Linked DNA regions of Acuticoccus sp. I52.16.1. Each later gene encodes a partner of the first gene's protein in a complex. Links are inferred from orthologs where the notes say so. Each region holds a gene or a part of one and is shown in the gene's direction. Other genes may lie near its edges. The genes, in order: secA and secY.

Region 1 (15,693 bases):
GAGGGCGTTGTTGAGCAGCGGCGGGATGGTGCGATTGTACTCCGGCGTGACGAACAGGACCGCTTCGGCCGCGGCGATCTCCGCCTTGAACGCGGTGACGGCGGCGGGCGTGTCGCGCCACAGGTCGTCGTTGTACATCGGCAGATCGTCGATCGCGACGAACTTGAAGGCGAGGCGGCCGGCGGCCAGCTTCTCGATCGCGCGTGCCAGCTTCAGGTTGATCGATCCCTCGCGGGCGCTGCCGACGATGACGGTGACGGTTTTCATCGGATACTCCGGTATCGTAAAGTGACCGCCGTACCACCTATATGACCCAGTCACAGTCGCAAGACGGCACTTTGAGGTAACCATGGGCGCACCGAAGGAACCCGAGTATGAGTTCAGAGGCACCTGCTGCCGGCCGGTGAAGGAGCTGTTGTCGCGGATCGGCGGCAAATGGACCGTCCTGATCGTCACGCGCCTCGCGGACGGGCCGCGCCGGTTCTCCGACCTGAAGCGCGAGATCGAGGATATCAGCCAGAAGATGCTGACCTCCACGCTGCGCGAGCTGGAGCGCGACGGTTTCGTGAAACGCACCGTCACCCCCTCGATCCCGCCGCGGGTCGACTACGAGCTGACCGACCTCGGGTTCGACCTGTTGAACCCGCTTGAGGCGCTCGGCGCCTGGGCCGTGCGCAACCAGTTCCGCGTCGACGCCGCGCGGGCCCGCTTCGGCAAGGGCGACGCCGCGGAGGTGAAGCCGCATCGCCCCGCCGGAGACGCGGACAGCGCCCGCCTCTCGCTCTGACGGTCGACCGATCGGACAACGCGAAAGGGCGGCTCCCGCAGGGGAGCCGCCCTTTTTTTTGTCGTGTCGGGTGGGGCCGGTCAGGCCGCCTTGGCGCCCATCGCGCGGCGCTTGGCCAGCTCCAGCGCGTTGGCGAGGAGGCCGGTGTCGGACAGCAGCGTGAGCCGTTCGGCCGGTGCGAGCCAGCTCGCCAGCTCCTCGATGCTCTGCGCCTCGCCCAGCTTGGCGGCGGCGAGGGCGCGGGTGGTGTCGAACGAGCCGCGCCCGCGCTGCTCGGGCTCCAGGGCGCCGAGGTGGGCGTCGCACAGCGTCTGGTCCTCGGCGAGCGTGATGAGAGCGTCGCGCGGCAGGCTGGCGGGGAAGGCGTGCGCCTCGCGCCGGGCCATGCGCAGGACCTCCGGCGGGGCGGCCTCCTGCGGGGTCATCAGCGCGTGGTTGCGGCGCAGCTTGCGGCCGAGCCAGAACGAGCCGCAGCCCTTGGAGATCGGCACCGCCAGGATCAGGGCGAACAACGTCGGCGACATCCAGGCCGCCAGGGTCGGCGAGTGGATGAGGGCGATGATGCCCAGCACCAGGCCGCACGCCATGTGGACCATGTGGAACTGCGTCGCCGCCAGCCAGCTCACGCTCGACCCGCTGCGCGCCTGCGGCAGCCAGCCCACCGCGCGGCCGAGCAGGATCGACATCACGATCCCGGTCTGCGCGATCATCATGATCGGCGCGATCAGCGTGGTGATCACCAGCTCCAGGAAGGTGGACCCGACGACGCCCAGCGGACCGCCGCAGCCGCGCCGCAGCTCCCGGTCGAAGAGGGCGTTCACCATCGCCATGATCTTGGGCAGCAGCAGCACCACCAGCGAGATGATGAAGAGCGTCACCATGCGGGCCGAGTCGAAGGCCGGCCACGTCGGGAAGAGGGCGAAGCTGGAGGGGAAGTACTCCGGCCGGATCAGGGTCGCCTGCACCGAGAGCGCCACGCCGGTGAGCAGCAGGAACAGCCACACCGGGCTCATCACGTAGGCGAGGATGCCGATGGTGAAGTGCAGCCGCGAGCAGAAGGCGAGGCCCGGCGCGCCGACGAGGCGGGCGTGCTGCAGGTTGCCCTGCGCCCAGCGACGGTCACGCTTGATAACGCCGAAGAGGTCCGTCGGCGCACCCTCGTAGGAGCCGGTGATGTCCGGACGCATGGTCACGGTCCAGCCGGCGCGGCGGATGAGCGCCGCCTCGACGAAGTCGTGGCTGAGGATCGACCCGCCGAACGGCGGCCTGCCGGCGAGGCTCGGCAGGCCCGCGGCGCCCGCGAAGGCGGACATGCGGATGATCGCGTTGTGGCCCCAGTAGTTGCCGTCCTCGCCCTGCCAGGCCGCGATGCCGCCGCCGACCACCTTGCCGGTGACGGTGTTGGCGAACTGCTGGGCGCGGGCGAACGGGGTCTGCCCGCCGATCAGCTGCGGGTTGGACTGGATGATCCCGGCCTTCGGGTCGGCGATCATCGCCGCACGCAGGCGAGCCATGCAGTCGCCGGTCATCAGGCTGTCGGCGTCGAGCATGATCATGTGCTCGTATCGACCGCCCCAGCGGCGCACGAAGTCGGCCACATTGCCGGCCTTGCGGTGCGCGTTGTCGCGGCGGCGGCGGTACCACACGCGCGTCGGACCGCACTTGGCGCGCAGGATGGCGAGCGCGCGCTCCTCGGCGATCCACACCTCGGGGCTCGTCGTGTCGGAAATGATGAAGACTTCGAACGATGTGCGCAGCCGCTCCGGCAGGTCGTTGACCATCGCCGCCAGCGCCGAGAACACCTCGCGCGGGTCCTCGTTGTAGATCGGCATGACGATCGCGGTGAGGCCGCCGGGGGCGTAGATGTCCTCGTTCTTGCCGCGGGGGGCGAAGATGCCGGCGAGCGCGTTGGCGGCGCTGAAGGCGATCCAGCCGAAGGCGACGGAGAACGCGGCGAGCAGGACCCACTCGAGCGCCGCGATCGATCCGACCTTGGCGACCGCGTACATCTCGCTGATGCCGAAGATCGTGAGCGACAGGGTCACCAGCACGAGCGTGGCCCGTGCGGCGATGGTGCGAGGACTGGGGCGGCCAAAGGAATGAGCGCGGAATCCGCGCGTCTGGAAGGATTGTTCGGGCATTGCCAGCGGAGCTGGCGCCGGAGTCGCAGTCAGTTGCTGCATTGAGCCTAGCGTGTCCATCGGTAAAGCCATCGCTCGCCTGGAGGTCCATCTTCCGGTTCGAGGGCCAGCCGGATCTCGACGAGATCCGAGTCTTTGGGATCCAACTCAAATGTTACGCGTTGGACATCTCGCTCGGGCACGGGGTAGGTCACAAGGTTCGACACGGTCCCGGTCGAGGCGGAGATCCGCATCTCGAGGTTCTGCGTCGACGTCCCGCGCATGAGGTAGTCCACGACAAAAAGGTATCGATCGTCCGAAAGGTTCCGCCCGATGCGCGTCTTTATGACTTGCGGTCCGGGTGAAGCGACCTGGGGGACGTCCTCCCAATGGATTCGGTAAGCCAAATCAAAAGGTTGTCCGGCAGGTAGCTCGGTGGCGGGTTGCCAGTAGGCGACGATGTTGTCGTTCCACTCTTTGGTTGTAGGGATTTCGAAGAGGACAACCGAGCCTTTGCCCCAGTCGCCGCGCGGCTCCACCCACGCCGAGGTGCGAAGCTCGTAGCGAGCCTCGGCGTCCTCGTAGTCGGAGAACTCGCGGCTCCGCTGGACGAGGCCGAACCCGCGCGGATTCTCGTCCACGAAAGCGGAGATCTGCAGGCGGTCCGGATTGTTGATCGGACGCCACAGCCATTCCCCGCCCCCCGTGAAGATCGAGAGGCCGTCGGAGTCGTGCACCGCATCGCGGTAGTCGACGAAATCCCAGCGATTTACGCCTGAGAACAGAAACATTGACGAAAATGGGGCGAACCCGATCGTCTTGATGGAGCGCCGCGGGAAAAGCGTCAGCTCCACGTCCACGAAGGTGGCGTCGCCCGGGGCGATTGTAAAGCGGTAGACCCCCGTCGTCGATGGAGAATCCAGCAACGCGTGGACGACCACACCGTTGGCGTCGTCCGCCGTCGTCTCCAGCCAGAAGGCGCGGAAGACGGGGAACTCTTCGCCGGTCGGAACGCCGGTGTCGATGGCGAGGCCTCGGGCCGAAAGACCGTAGGTCTCGTGCCGGCCGACCGCCCGGAAATAGCTCGCCCCCTGGAACACCGCGAACTCGGACAGCGACTCGCTGTCGGCGACGTTGGCGTGCAGGCGGAAGCCGGAAAAGGGGACGTTCTCTTTGGGCAACTTGCCCTCGGCCAGTTCGCCGACCCAGTAGCTCTCGGGGTCGTAGACCACCTTCTGCGCCGTCTCCCCCTCGACGACCCAGATCTCGACCGGCTGATTGTAGACGAAGCCCGGCGGCAGCGCGTCGAACGAGAAGCGCTTGTCCGGCCCCAGCGGCTGCGGCCACTTCTTCCACGGCTGGATCTGCCGGTAGGTGGCGTAGTCCATGTCGCTCAACGAGGCGGGGATGTCGCCGCGGCGGTCGTCGTAGTCCTGCTGGGCGAGGGCTTGGGCCAACTCGCGCAACCGCTGCGGCGAAAAGGGGGCGGTCTCGCCGTACAGCTCGGGGAGACGGGTCAGATGGTCGCTACCCTCGGCGAGGGCATCGGTGACGAATCGCGGCCACCCCCCGGCAGCACCGGCCAGGGCCCAGGCAGCGGCGGCGCCGGAGACCAGATGTCGCCGGGCAATTTTCATCCACGCTCTCCTTACCCGGTTCGTTATTGAACAGGGAATGCGTCGCCGATGTGACGACGTGCACCGATAATCACCTAACGGTTCAGCGCAGCAATCCGTTCGAACTAAGTAGCGGAAATGTCGGTGAATATGCTCTGAATGAATTGGACCAGCGGGGCGTCCGCCGCAGGCATCTCAAGCAAGGATAAAGCCAGCGGCGCGACAAATTTCAAATCCGCCACCTCTTTCGTGCGCGGCGTGCCGGTCCAGCGGCGTACGGCGAAGAGCGGCATCATCAGGTGGAAGTCGTCGTAGGTGTGGCTGGCGAAGGTGAGGGGCTCGGGCGTCGCCGGGTCCACGGTGACGCCGATCTCCTCGAAGAGCTCGCGGCAGAGGGCGACCTCGGGGGTCTCCCCGGCCTCGATCTTGCCGCCGGGGAACTCCCACAGGCCGGCCATCGCCTTCCCCGGTGGGCGCTGCGTGACGAGGATGTGGCCCGCCTCGTCGATCAGCGCGGCGGCCGCCACCAGGACGAGGCGCATCAGGAGCGGTAGTCCCCGTTGATGGCGACATATTCCTTGGTGAGATCGCAGGTCCACACCGTGTCGCGCCCGCTGCCGAGCCCGAGGTCGACGCGGATGGCGATCTCCGGCTTCTGCATCACGGCCGACGCGGCGGCCTCCGAGTAGGCCGGGTCGCGCTCGCCTTCGACGGCGACGCGCACGTCGTCGAACCAGATGGCCAGGCGGTCGCGGTCGGCCGGCTCGCCCGCCTTGCCCACCGCCATGACGATGCGGCCCCAGTTGGCGTCCTCGCCGGCGATGGCGGTCTTTACCAGCGGCGAATCGGCGATCGACTTGGCGATCTTGTTGGCGGACGCGTCGCTCTCGGCGCCCTCCACCGTGATCGAGACGAACTTCGTGCAGCCCTCGCCGTCCTTGGTGACCCAGTGGGCCAGCGCCAGGAGCAGGTCGTCGAGCGCGGCGGCGAAGCGCAACGCATCCTCCCCCGCGACCGCGACGCCCGAGGCGCCGGTCGCGAAGAGGAGCACGGTGTCGGACGTCGACGTGTCGCTGTCGATCGTCACCTTGTTGAAGCTCTTGCCGACGCCGGCGGACAGCATCGCCTGCAAGTCGGGCGCCGGGATCGCCGCATCGGTGGCCACGAAGGACAGCATCGTCGCCATGTCCGGCGCGATCATGCCCGCGCCCTTGGCGATGCCGGTGATGGTGACGGACCCGCCCGACAGCGCCACGGTGCGGCTCTCGGCCTTGGGGAAGGTGTCGGTCGTCATGATGGCGCGGGCCGCATCGGCCCAGCCGCCCGGCGTCAACCTGGCGGCGGCGCCCTCCATGACGGCGCCGAACCGTTCGGCCGGCAGCGGCTCGCCGATGACGCCGGTGGAGGCGAGGAAGACGTCCTCGGCCGCGATCCCCAGCGCCTGGGCGGCGAGATCGGCCGAGAGGGACGTCGCCGCGCGGCCCTTCTTGCCGGTGAAGGCGTTGGCGTTGCCGGAGTTGACCAAAAGCGCCCGCGCGGTACCCCGCGCAAGCTGCGCGCGGCACCACTCCACCGGGGCGGACGGGCAGCGCGAGGTGGTGAACACGCCGGCCACGGTGGTGCCTTCGTCGAACGCCATCAGCAGGACGTCGGTGCGGCCGCGGTACTTGATGCCGGCCTCGGCGGTGGCGAGGCGCACCCCTGCCACGGCGGGCGGCTCGGGGAGGTGGGCGGGCGCGAAGGGCGATGGGGTCATAGGTCTCGTCTCGGACGGCAACGGTCCCGCGCATACGCCATTCACGCCGCCGCGAAAAGCGGCAACCGCATCGACCGGAGCGGCATCGTCGCGCCGCCGGGCGCAGGCGCGGCGACCGGCGGATGCGGGGGGGCGCGGAGAGAGGAGGCGGGGCGCCGGGCCCCGCCCGCGGACTTACTTCGTCGGGGTCGGAATCGGCGCGTCGGCGTCGACCGGCGGGGCCTTGACCGAACCGATCGCCGACGTCGGCGTCTCGCCCGAGGCGGTCTCGATGGTGGCGTCCTCCTTCAGCTTGGCGACGGCGGCGACGTAGGCGTCGCGCACGATGAGCTGCTGGATCTGCCCGGCCACCTGGGTCAGCGGCGGCACCGGTACCTCGCCCCGCTCGTCGAGCTTGATGACGTGCCAGCCGAACTGCGACTGCACCGGCTCCTCGGTGATCTCTCCGACGTCGAGCGCGAAGGCGGCGTCCTCGAACGGCTTGACCATGCGGCCGCGGGTGAAGTTGCCCAGCGAGCCGCCGCGCTTGGCCGACCCGGGGTCCTTGGAGTGCGCCTCGGCGAGCGCGGCGAAGTCGGCCCCCTCGTCGAGCTGCTTGATGAGGTCCTTTGCCTCTTCCTCGGTCTCGACCAGGATGTGGCTGGCGGTGAGCTGCTCCTTGGGCAGCTTGGCGACTTCCTCCTCGTAGCGGGCCTGCAACGCCTCTTCGGAGACGTTGTCCTGCACGATGGAGGTCATGTAACTCTCCTGCAGGGCCTGCAGGCGCTGGAAGGCCATCCGCTGCTTGAACTCGGGCGTGTCGGCCATGCCTTCGGCTTCGGCGGCGTCGGCCATCAGCGCCATGTCGATGAGGAGGGAGAGGACCATCTCGCCCTGCTGCGACTCGGGCAGCTGCTGGACCGCCTCGCCGAGCGCGGCGCGGGCGTAGGTCACGTCGCCCACGGTGATGTCCTGGCCGTTGACGGTGGCGAGCACCTGATCGGGGGCGGGGGCATCGGCGGCATTGTCCTGCGCGAACGCGGAGGAAACGAGGAGGGCCGACAGGGCCATCGCACTGAGCGTGCGCTTGATCATTGTGGGTTGTCCTTCGGACTGGGGGCGGGCGTCTCGTTTGACATGGCCCAGCCCCAAACATATGTCGGATCGCGCGCGGCAGACGTTCGATTGCCGCCCATCGCGCCGGTTCGTATCATGGCCGTGCGCCGCTCCGCATAAGGTAAGGACATCTCGGATGCTCGGCACCCTGACCAAACGCATCTTCGGCTCGGCGAACGACCGCCGCGTCAAGGGCTACCGCAGCCGGGTGGATGCGATCAATGCCGCCGAGCCCGAGTTCGAGCGGCTGACGGACACAGAGCTCAAGGCCAAGACCGATGAGCTGAAGGCCCAGATCGCCGCCGGGAAATCCCTCGACGACGTTCTCGTCCCCGCATTCGCCACCGTTCGCGAGGCCGCCAAACGCGTCCTCGGCCAGCGACATTATGACGTGCAGCTGATCGGCGGCATGGTCCTCCACGAAGGCTCGATCGCCGAAATGAAGACCGGCGAGGGCAAGACCCTCGTCGCCACGCTCGCCGTCTACCTCAACGCGCTCTCGGGCAACGGCGTCCACGTCGTCACCGTGAACGACTATCTCGCCGTGCGCGACGCCGAGTGGATGGGGCGCATCTACCGCTTCCTCGGCATGTCGACCGGTGTCATCGTCCACGGCAAGTCCGACGTCGAGCGCAAGGCCGCCTACGATGCCGACATCACCTACGGCACCAACAACGAGTTCGGCTTCGACTATCTGCGCGACAATCTGAAATACGATATTCGCCAGATGGCGCAGCGGAAGCACAACTTCGCCATCGTCGACGAGGTGGACTCCATCCTGATCGACGAGGCGCGCACGCCGCTCATCATCTCCGGCCCGCTCGAGGATCGCTCGGACTTCTACAACACGATCGACACGTTCATTCCCCGCCTCGTGGCAGAGGACTACGAGGTCGACGAGAAGCAGAAGACCGCGCACTTCACCGAAGCCGGCAACGAGAAGCTGGAGCAGCTCCTCTCCGAGGCCGGCCTGTTGAAGGGCGAGACGCTTTACGACGTCGAGAATGTCTCCGTCGTCCACCACCTGCAGCAGGCGCTGCGCGCGCACCGCCTCTTCCAGCGCGACCGGGACTACATCGTGAAGTCCGGCGAGGTCATCATCATCGACGAGTTCACCGGCCGCATGATGCCCGGCCGCCGTTACGGCGAGGGGCTCCATCAGGCGCTGGAGGCGAAGGAAAAGCAGCCGATCCAGCCGGAGAACCAGACCGTCGCGTCGATCACCTTCCAGAACTATTTCCGCATGTACGCCAAGCTGGCGGGCATGACCGGCACCGCCGACACCGAGGCGGAAGAGTTCATGGACATCTACAAGCTCGACGTCGTCACGATCCCGACCAACCTGCCGATCCTGCGCCTCGACGAGGACGATCAGGTCTACCGCACGCAGGAAGAGAAATATAACGCCGTCGTCGAGGAGATCCGCGCCGCCCACGAGAAGGGCCAGCCGATCCTCGTCGGCACCACCTCGATCGAGAAGTCCGAGTACCTCGCCGACCGGCTGACGAAGGAGGGCTTCCGCCAGCGCGACCTCTCCGACCCGCAGGCCGCCATCAAGATCGGCGAGACGATGAAGGGCGGCAAGCCGGCCTTCCAGGTGCTCAACGCCCGCTTCCACGAGCAGGAGGCGAAGATCATCTCCCAGGCGGGTGTGCCGGGCGCCATCACCATCGCCACCAACATGGCCGGCCGCGGCACCGACATTCAGCTCGGCGGCAACGCCGATATGCTGATCGAGGAGGAGCTCGGCGTCCTGCCCGAAGGCGAAGAGGCCGGCGCCGAGCGCAAGTCGAAGGAAGAGGCGATCCGCGCCCGTGTCGCCGAGGGCAAGCAGAAGGCGCTCACCGCGGGCGGCCTCTTCGTTCTGGCCACCGAGCGGCACGAATCGCGCCGGATCGACAACCAGCTTCGCGGCCGCTCCGGCCGTCAGGGCGACCCCGGCCGCTCGCGATTCTATCTGTCCTTGCAGGACGACTTGATGCGCATCTTCGGCTCCGAGCGCATGGACGGCATGCTGAAGCGCCTCGGGCTGGAGGAGGGCGAGGCGATCGTCCACCCCTGGATCAACCGCGCGCTGGAGAAGGCGCAGCAGAAGGTCGAGGCGCGCAACTTCGACGCCCGCAAGAACGTCCTCAAGTACGACGACGTGATGAACGACCAGCGCAAGGTCATCTTCGAGCAGCGCCGCGAGCTGATGCAGGACGACGAGGTCCGTGAGACCATCGAGGAGATGCGCGTGGAGGTCGTCGAGGCGATCGTCGCCAAGCACATCCCCGAAAAGGCCTACCCCGAGCAGTGGGACACCAAGGGTCTCCACGACGAGGTGCAATCCGTCTTCGGCATCGAGGCGCCGGTGATGGACTGGGCGAACGAAGAGGGCATCGCCGACGAAGAGATCCGCGAGCGCCTCAAGACCGCCACGGGCGAGGCCGCGGCCAAGAAGGTCGCCAAGTACGGCCCCGACATGTGGCGCCAGGTCGAAAAGTCGGTGTTGCTGCAGACGCTCGACCACCTGTGGCGCGAGCACATCGCCCAGCTCGACCACCTGCGCTCGGTGATCGGCTTCCGCGGCTACGCCCAGCGCGACCCGCTGAACGAGTACAAGACCGAGGCGTTCGCCCTGTTCGAGGCGATGCTCGTCGAGCTGCGCACCGCCGTCACCGGCCAGCTCATGCACATCGAGATCCAGATGCGCGACGGTCCGCCGCCGATGCCCACCGAGGAGGAGATCGACGAGCTCGAGACTCATCACATCGACCCGCTGACCGGTGACGACGACGGGGACGGTGACTACGAATATGCCGGCGCCCCGACCGACGGGGAGATCGCCGAGGCGCGGGAGCCGCGCACGCTGAAGCGCGCCGGCGTCGAGCGCACGGCCGCGGACCCGACGACCTGGGGCAAGGTCGCCCGCAACGAGCCGTGCCCGTGCGGCTCCGGCAAGAAGTACAAGCATTGCCACGGCCGCGCGGTCTGACACCCCGCGCGACCCGTGTGCCGCGCCGCGCGGCACGGCGGGCGAGCTGCCGCCCGCCGGCGCGCCGCGCGCCCGTCCCGCCGAGCCTGCCGCGACGAGACCGCCCCGAGGCGCCTGGGGCGATGAGCACGGCCTGGGGCGATGAGCACGGACCGATGAGCACGGATCGATGAGCCTGGTGGGGACACGCTCCGCCCCGATGTCCCCGCTCGGCGCCGCGATCGAGGCGCTCGAGATCTACCTCGCCTTCGCCGCGCTGGGTGACGTCTCCGCCCGCGAGATCCTGCCCGGCTTCGCCGAGCGTGCCCGCGCCTCGGGCTTCACGTTGGCGCGCGTCTATGCCGCCTGGCGCCGGCTCGACCCGGTCATCGCCAGCTCCAGCATCGTGTGGACCCGCGACGAGGGCGCCCTCGAGGAGCACTGGACGCACGAGGACGGCCCCAACAGCCCCGAGTTCCTCGCCTCGCCGATCCACTATCTCTTGACCGCCGACGTCGATTTCTACCGCTGCCGCCTCGCGGGGGCCAACGAGCCGTACCGCTTCCCCAGCCTCGCCGCCTTCGCCGCCGACGGGCTGACGGACTACGTCATCGTGCGCGTCGGCTTCGGCGCGGACACGCAGATGAAGCGGCCCGGCGGTGGGGTGATGCTCTCCTTCGCGTCCGACGCCCCCGGCGGCTTCAGCGACGACGAGATGGATGCGCTCAACCGCATCAAGTACATGCTGGCGCTGACGATCCGCTCCACCCTCCAGGCCGACATCGGCCGCAGCCTCGCCCACACCTACCTGCCGCGCACCGCCGGCGACCGCGTGCTCGACGGCGAGATCCTGCTCGGCCACGGCGACACGATCGACGCGGTGGTGTGGTACTGCGACCTGCGCGGCTCGACGGCGCTGTGCGACCGGCTCGGCACCGAGCGCTACCTGCCCTTCCTGAACGACTTCTTCGCCGCCACGGCCAAGCCGGTGGTCGAACACGGCGGCGACGTGCTGGACTATATCGGCGACGCGGTGCTGGCGATCTTTCCCGGCGCGGACGGCGTCGCCCGTGCCCTGAGGGCCACGAACTGCGTGCGCGAGCGGCTCGGTGCGCTCCGCGCGCGCCACAGCGACGCAATCGGCGACCGGCACGACCTCGCAGAACTGATTGGCGTTGCCATCGACATCGGCCGTGTCGTCTATGGCAATATCGGCATCAACGAGCGGATGACGTTCTCGGCGATCGGCGGCACGGTGAACCGCGTGGTGCGGATCGAGCGGCTGACGAAATCGTACGGCGTGCCGATACTGGTGACGGACGCGGTGGCGCGTCAGGCGGGCGAGGGATGGATGAGCGTGGGACGGCCGGAGCTGGCGGGGATCGCGAACCCGCCGGAACTCTTTGCGTGTCGCTGACCGAATGCCGGGTGGAGGTCGCCGACCTCCAAGTCTGGCTGACCGAGGTCGCGCTCGAAGCGCGCGAGATCGGCACGCTGCTGAGCGAGTTGGGCGAACGGCTCAACGCGGCGGGGCTGGCGATCTCGCGTCTGTCGCTCGGATGGCGCGCCCTGCATCCGCTGACCTATGCCAACTTCGTCACATGGGCGGACGATGCGCCGCTGGAGGCGGGCGCGCTCAGCCATGTGGACGCGGCGCGGCGTGACGGCAGCAACAGCGTCCTGCGCCACATCGTCGAGAATGAGATCGCGCTCTATCGGGTGGACCTGACGGCGCCGGCCCAACCCTACGACCTCTTGCGCGAGCTGCGCGACGAGGGGCACAGCGGGTACATCGGCACGACCACCAAGTTCGGCGCCGCACACGTCGACCACGGCGTCATGCGGGGGGTGTTCTTCAGCTTCTGTACCCGCGCCCCGACCGGGTTCGACGATCGCACGGTCGACACCATGATGGCGCTGCGGCCGACCTTGGCGCTCGCCGTCCGCGCGCTGATCGAGATGGAGGCGAGCAAGGCGCTGGCGACCACCTACCTCGGCCGCCTCGCCGCCGAGCGCGTGCTCGACGGGGCCATCCGCCGCGGTGACGCCGAGGTGATCCCGGCCGCCATCTGGTACAGCGACATGCGCGCCTTCACGCCGCTGGCCGAGGAGCTGTCGCTGGACGAGACCATCGCCTTCCTCAACGAGGTGTTCGAGGCGACCGCCGGCGCGGTCGGCGACGCGGGCGGCCACGTGCTCGACTTCATCGGCGACGCGGTACTGGCGATCTTCCCCATCGAGGACGACGGCGTGCGCCGCTCGCTCGCCGCCCTGGACGACAGCCTCGCCCGCCTCGCCGAGATGCGCGCGCGGATCCTCTCCCGCGGGGGGCCGCTGGCGATGGCCGCCTCCGCCCGCGCGGGCATCGTCGGCATCGCGCTCGCGGTGGGGGACGTGCGCTTCGGCAATATCGGGACGCCGCGGCGCCTGTCGTTTTCGGTCATCGGGCCGACGGTGAACATGGTCGCCCGCATCGAGGCGCTCACCAAGATGCTGCGCGAGCCGGTCCTGGTCTCGGCGCCCGTGGCCGACCTCGCGCCAGGCCGCTTCGTGTTGCGCGGTGCCTTCAACCTGGAGGGCGTGCGGGACCGCCGCGCCCTCTACGGCCTCGCCAAGCGCAGCTAGTCTAGGCGGCGCTCCGGCACCGCGAGCCGCTCAGACGCCGTGGAAGGTGGCGAAATCGTCGATCGGGACGCGGTTGGCGCGGTGGGTGAAGGCGCGATGCGCCGTGTCGGCGTAGCCGATCGCGACGCCGGTGAAGAGCATGCGCTCGGGCGGCGTCTCCAGGAATGCGCCGACCGCGGCGGGATAGGCGGCCCAGTATTCCTGCGCACAGGTGGCGACGCCCTCGCCCTGCAGCAGCAGCATCACCGTTTGCAGGAACATCCCGCAGTCGGCCCACTGCGGCGGTCCCATCTGCCGGTCCACGGTGCAGAAGAGAGCCATCGGCGCGCCGAAGAAGTCCGCGTTGCGCTTGAACCATGCGCCGCGCGCCTTCTTGTCCTCCCGGACGATGCCCAGGTTGGCGTACATCGTCTCGCCGACGTCGAAGCGCCGGTTGCTGTAAGGCGGCGTCAGCCCCGGCGGGTAGACGTCGTATTCGCGCGTCGGCTCGCCCCGCGGATGCTCGGCGAGGACGCCCTGCATCATCGTGCGAAACCGCGCCATCGCCTCGCCGGCGACGATGTCGACGTGCCAGGGCTGCAGGTTGCCGCCGGACGGGGCGCGCGCGGCCGTGGTCAGCACGCGGCGGATCAGCTCGCCCGGCACCGGCGTCGGCAGGAAGGCGCGCACGGAGGTGCGCTGAGCGACCGCCTCTGCAACGTCCATATTCAGTGGCCCCGGCGACGGGTGGAGGTGATGGCCATTTGCGAAACGTCCTTTCGACATGCAGACTTGCGCGGCTCGCCGCACGATATTACGCATGCTTGCTATTAAACAAGTTGGCGGGGTCGAACCGCCACGTGGTTCGCGGGTCCCGCGAACGAGGGAGGACGCAAGCGAGCATGGACGCCAGCCAGCTGCTCGGCGGCAAGGTCGCGCTGGTCACCGGCGCGGGCCGCGGTATCGGCCGCGAGATCGCGCTGATGATGGCCGCCCACGGCGCCGCGGTGATCGTCAACGACATCGGGGCCTCGATGTCGGGCGAGACCACCGGCGAGACGCCGGCGGAGGAGGTGGCCGCCACCATCCGGGCCGCCGCCAAGCTCGGCATCGCCGGCCTGTCGAAGTCGATCGCGCTCGACATGCAGCGCTTCGGCGTCACGTCCAACTGCATCGCCCCCTTCGCCTGGGGCCGGATGACCAGCTCCATCCCGGTCAAGAGCGACGCGGACGCCCAGCGCGTCGAGCGGCTGAAGGCGATGAAGCCGGAGAAGATCGCCGCGGTGGTGACGGCGCTGGCAGCCGACGCGGCGCAGGACATCACCGCGCAGATCTTCGGCGTGCGCGCCAACGAAATCTACCTCTTCAGCCAGCCGCGCCCGATCCGCACGGTGCACACCGCCCAAGGGTGGACGCCGCAGTCGGTCCTGACGACGGCCTTCGCGGCCATGGCGCCGCAATTCATACCCAACGAGAGGTCCGGCGACGTCTTCTGCTGGGACCCGATTTAGGGAGCCGCCGATGGCCGACCGCGCACTGCCGACGATCACGCCGGAGACGACACACTTCTGGGACGGCGCCAAGGCGGGCGAACTGCGCCTGCAGCGCTGCACCCCGCACGGGCACGTCTACTTCCCGCCGCGCTTCTTCTGCCCCCGTTGCGGTTCGCGCGACATCGCCGTGATCAAGGCGTCGGGGCGGGCGAAGCTGCACTCCTACATCATCAACCACATGAAGGCGCCCGGCTTTACGCCGCCCTTCGTCGTTGCCGTGGTGGAGCTGGAGGAGGGCGTGAAGATGATGGCCAACATCCTCGGCGTCGAACCGTCTCACGATGCCCTGGAGCTCGACATGCCGCTCGAGGTCACGTTCGAGGCGCTGTCCGACGAGATCTCGCTGCCGCAGTGGCGCCCGGCGCAGGGAGCGGGCGAATGACCCCCGGCTCCGTCGCCATCGTCGGCGCGGCCGAGTCGACCGAGATGGGCAAGGTCCCCCACCTCTCCCAGCTGTCGCTGCATGCCGACGCCGCGCTCAACGCGCTCGACGACTGCGGCCTCACGCTCGCCGACGTCGACGGTCTCGCCACCGCCGGGCAGGACGCGGCCGACGTCGTCCAGCACCTCGGTCTCCACCCGACCTGGGTGGACGGCACGTCCGTCGGCGGCTGCTCGTTCATGGTCCACGTGCGCCATGCGGTGGCGGCGCTGGAGGCGGGGCTGTGCACCACCGCGCTGATCACCCACGGCGAGAGCGGGCGCAGCCAGGTGGGCCGGCTGATGCGGGCGATCTTCCCCTCCGCCAACCAGATGAACTTCGAGGCGCCCTACGGCGTCACCCTGCCGCCCTCCCGCTTCACGCTGCCGGTGCTGCGGATGATGAAGGAGACCGGCCTGACCTTGGAGCAGCTGGCGACGGTCGCCGTGGTGCAGCGCGAGTGGGCGGCCTTCCACCCCCGCGCCTCGTTCCGCGACCCGATCACCGTCGACGACGTCCTGAGCTCCAAGATGATCGCCGATCCGTTCCGTCTCCTGATGTGCTGCCTGGTGACGGATGCCGGCGGCGCGCTGGTGCTCACCAAGGCCGACCGCGCCCGGGACTTTCCCACCAGGCCGGTCTACGTGCGCGGCGCAGGCGAGAGCGCGGAGACGGCCATGGTGAGCCAGATGGAGGACTTCACCTCCTCGCGCGCGTTCCGCGTGTCGGGCAAGCTCGCCTTCGAGTCGGCCGGGATCACCCATGCCGACGTCGACCACCTGATG
Region 2 (4,893 bases), 2.2 Mb from region 1 along the record:
GTGGCCAAGGTCGTGAAGGGTGGTCGGCGCTTCGGCTTCGCCGCGCTCGTCGTCGTGGGCGACACGAAGGGTCGTGTCGGCTTCGGCCACGGCAAGGCGCGTGAGGTGCCGGAGGCGATCCGCAAGGCGACCGAGAGCGCCAAGCGCACGCTGATCCGCGTGCCGCTGCGCGAGGGCCGCACGCTGCACCACGACGTGTCCGGTCGCTGGGGCGCCGGCAAGGTGTTCCTGCGTGCGGCTCCGGCCGGTACCGGCATCATCGCCGGCGGCCCGATGCGCGCCGTGTTCGAGACCCTGGGCGTGCACGACATCGTCGCCAAGTCGCTGGGCTCGTCGAACCCGTACAACATGATCCGTGCGACCTTCGAGGCGCTGAAGGATCAGGATTCCCCGCGTGCCGTGGCCGCCCGTCGTGGGCTCAAGGTGTCCGCGCTGCAGGCCCGCCGCCGCGACGCCGAGCACGACGCTGCCGTCGAAACCCCGGCCGAGGGCGAAGAGGTCGTGGAGATGACCCATGCCTGACGTTCGCGTGACGAAGGGGGCGGAAGCCGCGGAGGCGGCCGGCCGTCCGACCGTGACGGTGGAGCAGATCGGCTCGCCGATCCGCCGTCCGGCCGAGCAGCGCCAGACCCTCAAGGGTCTCGGCCTGAACAAGATGCACCGTCGCCGCACGCTGGAGGACACTCCCGCGGTGCGCGGCATGATCGCCAAGGTGGCTCACCTTGTGCGGGTCGTGGAGGCTTGACATGAAGCTCAACGAACTGCGCGACAATCCGGGCGCCACGAAGGCCCGCAAGCGCGTCGGCCGTGGTATCGGCTCCGGCACCGGCAAGACCGGCGGCCGCGGCGTGAAGGGGCAGAAGTCCCGCTCGGGCGTGGCCATCAAGGGCTTCGAGGGCGGGCAGATGCCGCTCCACATGCGCCTGCCGAAGCGTGGCTTCAACAACATCTTCCGCGCTGACTACAACATCATCGCGGTCGGCAAGCTGCAGGCCGCCGTGGACGCCGGCCGCGTGGACCCCTCGCAGCCGGTGACGGCCGAGTCCCTCGCGGCGACCGGCATTCTGCGCCGCGCCAAGGACGGCGTGCGCATTCTGGGCGACGGCGAACTGACCACGGCGTTGACCCTCAAGGTCGCCGGCGTGTCGAAGTCCGCTCGCGAGGCGGTCGAGAAGGCCGGCGGCACCATCGAGGTGCTGGCCCCGAAGAAGACCGAGACGACCGAGGCCTGATCGTCGGGCCGATGTCGTGACGACGCGAAAGCGCCCCGTCAGCGGGGCGCTTTTTGCGTTGGGGCTCCACAGAGTGTGCGGGCCGTGCCGCGACGCCGGGCGAAAGCGGGCACCGTGGGCCCACGCCGCGCGATGCCGGGCCGCGCCGTCCACCGGCCGCGTTCCCCCTGGGCCGCTCTGTTCCCGTCGGGGCCGCGGCCGTACGGCCCGGCGCGGGGGCGATCGTCGACCCGCACCGGTGGTCGCGCGACAACGGCGGCGTTTGTGCGCCTATTGTGGGATTGCCCTCCCGCCGAACCGCTATTAAGTGGAGCGGATCGTTTGCGCACGGCATGACCGTGACAGCGTATGAATAACCCGTTAGTGGCAGATGCGGGGCCGCGGCAGTCCGCGCTGTCCTCCATCGTATTGAGTGCTTCAGGCCGAGGATCGGACCGTCCATGGCGTCAGCCGCCGAACAGCTTGCTTCCAACCTAAACTTCAAGGCGTTTGCAAAGGCGGACGAACTGAAGAAACGCATCTGGTTCACGCTGGGTGCACTCGTGGTCTACCGTCTGGGCACCTACATCCCGCTCCCCGGTATCGACCCGATCGCCCTCAGCCAGGCGTTCGAGCAGGCGCAGCAGGGGATCATCGGCCTCTTCAACGTGTTCGCCGGCGGCGCAGTGTCGCGCATGGCGATCTTCGCCCTCGGCATCATGCCGTACATCTCGGCGTCGATCATCATCCAGCTCCTGACGACCGTGGTGCCCAAGCTGGAGGCGCTGAAGAAGGAAGGCGAGCAGGGCCGCAAGCACATCAACCAGTACACCCGCTACGGCACGGTGATCCTGGCGACGGTGCAGGCCTACGGCATCGCCATGGGCCTCGAGAGTGCGGGGACGATCGTCACTGATCCGGGCTGGTTCTTCCGCTTCACCACCGTCGTGACGCTGGTCGGCGGCACGATGTTCCTGATGTGGCTGGGTGAGCAGATCACCTCGCGCGGCGTCGGCAACGGCATCTCGCTGATCATCTTCGCGGGCATCATCGCCGAGCTTCCGTCGGCGCTGGCGGGGATGCTGGAGCTCGGCCGCCAAGGGGCGTTGTCGACACCGATCATCCTCCTCGTCCTCGTGATGGCGGTGGTGGTGATCGCGTTCATCGTCTTCGTGGAGCGGGCGCAACGGCGGCTCTTGATCCAGTATCCGCGCCGTCAGGTCGGCAACCGGATGTTCCAGGGCGACAGCTCGCACCTGCCGCTGAAGCTCAACACGTCGGGCGTCATCCCGCCGATCTTCGCCTCGTCGCTCCTCGTCATCCCGGCGACATTGACCGGCTTCGGTGCGGTCGAAGGCACCGGCATCATGGGCACGATCCAGACGCTGTTCGGCCACGGTCGCCCGCTGTACATGATCACGTACGCGTCGCTGATCGTGTTCTTCGCCTTCTTCTACACCGCGATCGTGTTCAATCCGGCCGACACTGCGGACAACCTGAAGAAGCACGGCGGCTATATCCCGGGCATCCGTCCCGGCGAGCGCACCGCCCAGTACATCGATTATGTGCTCACCCGCATCACGGTGCTGGGCGCGCTCTATCTGATCATCATCTGTCTGTTGCCTGAGTTCCTCATTTCGGCCACGGCTGTCCCGTTCTACTTCGGGGGGACCTCGCTGCTGATCGTCGTCTCGGTGACCATGGACACGGTAGCGCAGGTGCAGGGACACCTGCTGGCCCACCAGTACGAGGGCCTCGTGAAGAAGGCCAAGCTCAAGGGGAATCGCCGATGAGGCTTATCTTGCTCGGACCGCCAGGCGCGGGGAAGGGGACCCAGGCGAAGCGGCTGATGGCCGCCCATGGCATCCCCCAACTGTCGACGGGCGACATGCTGCGTGCGGCCGTGAAGGCGGAGACCGAGATCGGGCTCAAGGCCAAGGACATCATGGCGCGCGGCGACCTGGTGCCGGATGCGGTCGTGGTCGGCATCATCGAAGAGCGGATCGAAGAGCCCGACTGCGCCAACGGCTTCATTCTGGACGGCTTCCCGCGCACGGTTGCGCAGGCGGAGGCGCTGGAGAAGGTGCTGCATCACCACAAGATGGACCTCGACGCGGTGCTCCAACTCGAGGTGGACGAGAACGCGCTCGCCGCCCGCGTGGAGCAGCGCGTCGCCGAGAGCGGCGACGCGGTCCGCGAGGACGATACGGTCGAGGCGCTGAAGAAGCGCCTGACCGTCTATCGCGAACAGACCGCCCCGCTGGTCGACCACTACCGCGAGGTCGGCAATCTGGTGACGATCGACGGGATGCAGTCGATCGACGAGGTGACCCAGTCGATCCAGGACGCGCTGTCCTCCGGGCAGGGCAGCCGAATCAGGGCCGCGGGATAAACAAAAAAAGGTTGACGCGGGGCTTGCACCGCGCTACCCACCGCGCCTAACTGGAGGAGTCGCGGTGCATAGCGCCCGCGCGATCTGGTATGGGCCAAAACCCGACAGCGTCAGGGCTGGGCACGCCGTTGTCTGCGGCGGCGTCAGCCCGTTCGTCGTTAGCGCATCGGCGCATGGTCGGCGACGTCGCGACGCGGGTGTGGGGCCGGGATCCGCGGTGGTGCGCCGGCGCCGGGCTGTGGCCTTGGAGGCGACGGGCGCCACACCGCCGCGCGCGGGGTGCGTATCTTACGTATCGTGCGTCGGAGTTGTCCGAGGGTTAACCGCCGTGTGCGGCGCCTGACGCTCCACAGCCGGCTTCGGGCGGCGCTTTAGACCATCCGGCTTCGGCCGGCACGTGATGATTTCCGGCTTCGGCCGGCACGAACGACCAGCCGGGAGACCGGCGTTGCGAGGCAGGCCGGTTCGCCGGTCGGGAAGGGCCGGAGCCACCGGTCATCGCAATCGCCCGGTTCGTGGCTGAAGACTGGGGGTTCGGCTCGCCGTCCCCGCCCATCCGCCGGGCAACCGGCACGACAATTCGACCGGCTCGGCCGGTTCTACTCGATGGCCGGTCGCACCGGCAGGAGGCAAAGTGGCTCGTATCGCTGGCGTCAACATTCCGACGAACAAGCGCGTCGTCATCGCGCTGCAGTACATTCACGGCATTGGCCCCTCGATGGCCAAGGAGATCACCGAGAAGGTCTCCATCGCGCCCGAGCGCCGCGTGAATGAGCTGTCGGACGCCGAAGTCCTGATGGTTCGCGAGGTCATCGACCGCGACTACATCGTCGAAGGTGACCTGCGTCGCGAGACCGCGATGAACATCAAGCGGCTGATGGACCTCGGCTGCTATCGCGGCCTGCGTCATCGCCGCGGTCTGCCGGTTCGCGGCCAGCGCACGCACACCAACGCGCGCACCCGCAAGGGCCCCGCGAAGCCCATCGCCGGCAAGAAGAAGTAATCTCGGCCGCTAGCATTTCGGCCCAAGGGCCACACACTCAGAGGGACTGAATGGCGAAGGAAGCCACGCGCGTTCGGCGCAGGGAGCGTAAGAATATCACGTCGGGCATCGCCCATGTGAACGCCTCCTTCAACAACACGAAGATCACCATCACCGACGCGCAGGGCAACGCCATTTCGTGGTCCTCGTCGGGCGCGATGGGGTTCAAGGGCTCGCGCAAGTCGACCCCGTACGCCGCCCAGGTCGCGGCCGAGGATGCCGCCAAGAAGGCGTCCGAGCACGGCATG

What was found.
Region 2: the proteins of secA (region 1) and secY are in contact, whole or in part, in a crystal structure (PDB 3DIN), measured with the Thermotoga maritima proteins. The link is inferred for Acuticoccus sp. I52.16.1 from one-to-one orthologs. Residues at the interface, in WP_004082002.1 of Thermotoga maritima: Glu261, Ala262, Arg263, Lys300, Ala301, Arg302, Thr303, Ile304, Ile305, Leu323, Tyr324, Asp325, Pro326, Val329, Ser330, Tyr333, Ile336, Lys340, Phe345, Val349, Glu363, Phe364, Tyr374, Ser375, Gly376, Gly377, Glu393, Ile395, Thr482, Ser483; in WP_004081795.1 of Thermotoga maritima: Glu108, Gly109, Glu110, Glu111, Ala236, Glu237, Arg238, Arg239, Ile240, Thr241, Ile242, Gln243, Tyr244, Ala245, Arg246, Arg247, Val248, Thr249, Gly250, Arg251, Arg252, Val253, Tyr254, Gly256, Ala257, Ser258, Thr259, Tyr260, Leu261, Pro262.

What each region holds. Positions count from the first base shown.
Region 1 is NZ_CP094828.1:3,371,790-3,387,482, forward strand. Bases 7,179-10,551 are described here. They hold secA (preprotein translocase subunit SecA), read left to right. Parts: upstream 7,179-7,510; coding sequence 7,511-10,351; downstream 10,352-10,551. Other genes in these bases: MRB58_RS15250 (peptidylprolyl isomerase), read right to left, coding at 7,179-7,353; MRB58_RS15260 (adenylate/guanylate cyclase domain-containing protein), read left to right, coding at 10,530-10,551. Outside these bases: MRB58_RS15220 (NADPH-dependent FMN reductase), read right to left, coding at 1-267; MRB58_RS15225 (helix-turn-helix domain-containing protein), read left to right, coding at 350-787; glucans biosynthesis glucosyltransferase MdoH, read right to left, coding at 868-3,000; MRB58_RS15235 (glucan biosynthesis protein), read right to left, coding at 2,976-4,544; MRB58_RS15240 ((deoxy)nucleoside triphosphate pyrophosphohydrolase), read right to left, coding at 4,649-5,065; bifunctional glutamate N-acetyltransferase/amino-acid acetyltransferase ArgJ, read right to left, coding at 5,065-6,279; more of MRB58_RS15250, read right to left, coding at 6,454-7,178; more of MRB58_RS15260, read left to right, coding at 10,552-11,747; MRB58_RS15265 (adenylate/guanylate cyclase domain-containing protein), read left to right, coding at 11,738-12,955; MRB58_RS15270 (nitroreductase), read right to left, coding at 12,986-13,660; MRB58_RS15275 (SDR family oxidoreductase), read left to right, coding at 13,837-14,445; MRB58_RS15280 (Zn-ribbon domain-containing OB-fold protein), read left to right, coding at 14,456-14,869; MRB58_RS15285 (thiolase), read left to right, coding at 14,866-15,693. UniProt on the Escherichia coli protein: Required for protein export, interacts with the SecYEG preprotein conducting channel.
Region 2 is NZ_CP094828.1:1,139,687-1,144,579, reverse strand. Bases 984-3,838 are described here. They hold secY (preprotein translocase subunit SecY), read left to right. Parts: upstream 984-1,672; coding sequence 1,673-3,004; downstream 3,005-3,838. Other genes in these bases: MRB58_RS05115 (adenylate kinase), read left to right, coding at 3,001-3,603; rplO (50S ribosomal protein L15), read left to right, coding at 984-1,232. Outside these bases: rpsE (30S ribosomal protein S5), read left to right, coding at 1-522; rpmD (50S ribosomal protein L30), read left to right, coding at 515-745; more of rplO, read left to right, coding at 747-983; rpsM (30S ribosomal protein S13), read left to right, coding at 4,238-4,606; rpsK (30S ribosomal protein S11), read left to right, coding at 4,657-4,893. UniProt on the Escherichia coli protein: The central subunit of the protein translocation channel SecYEG. Consists of two halves formed by TMs 1-5 and 6-10.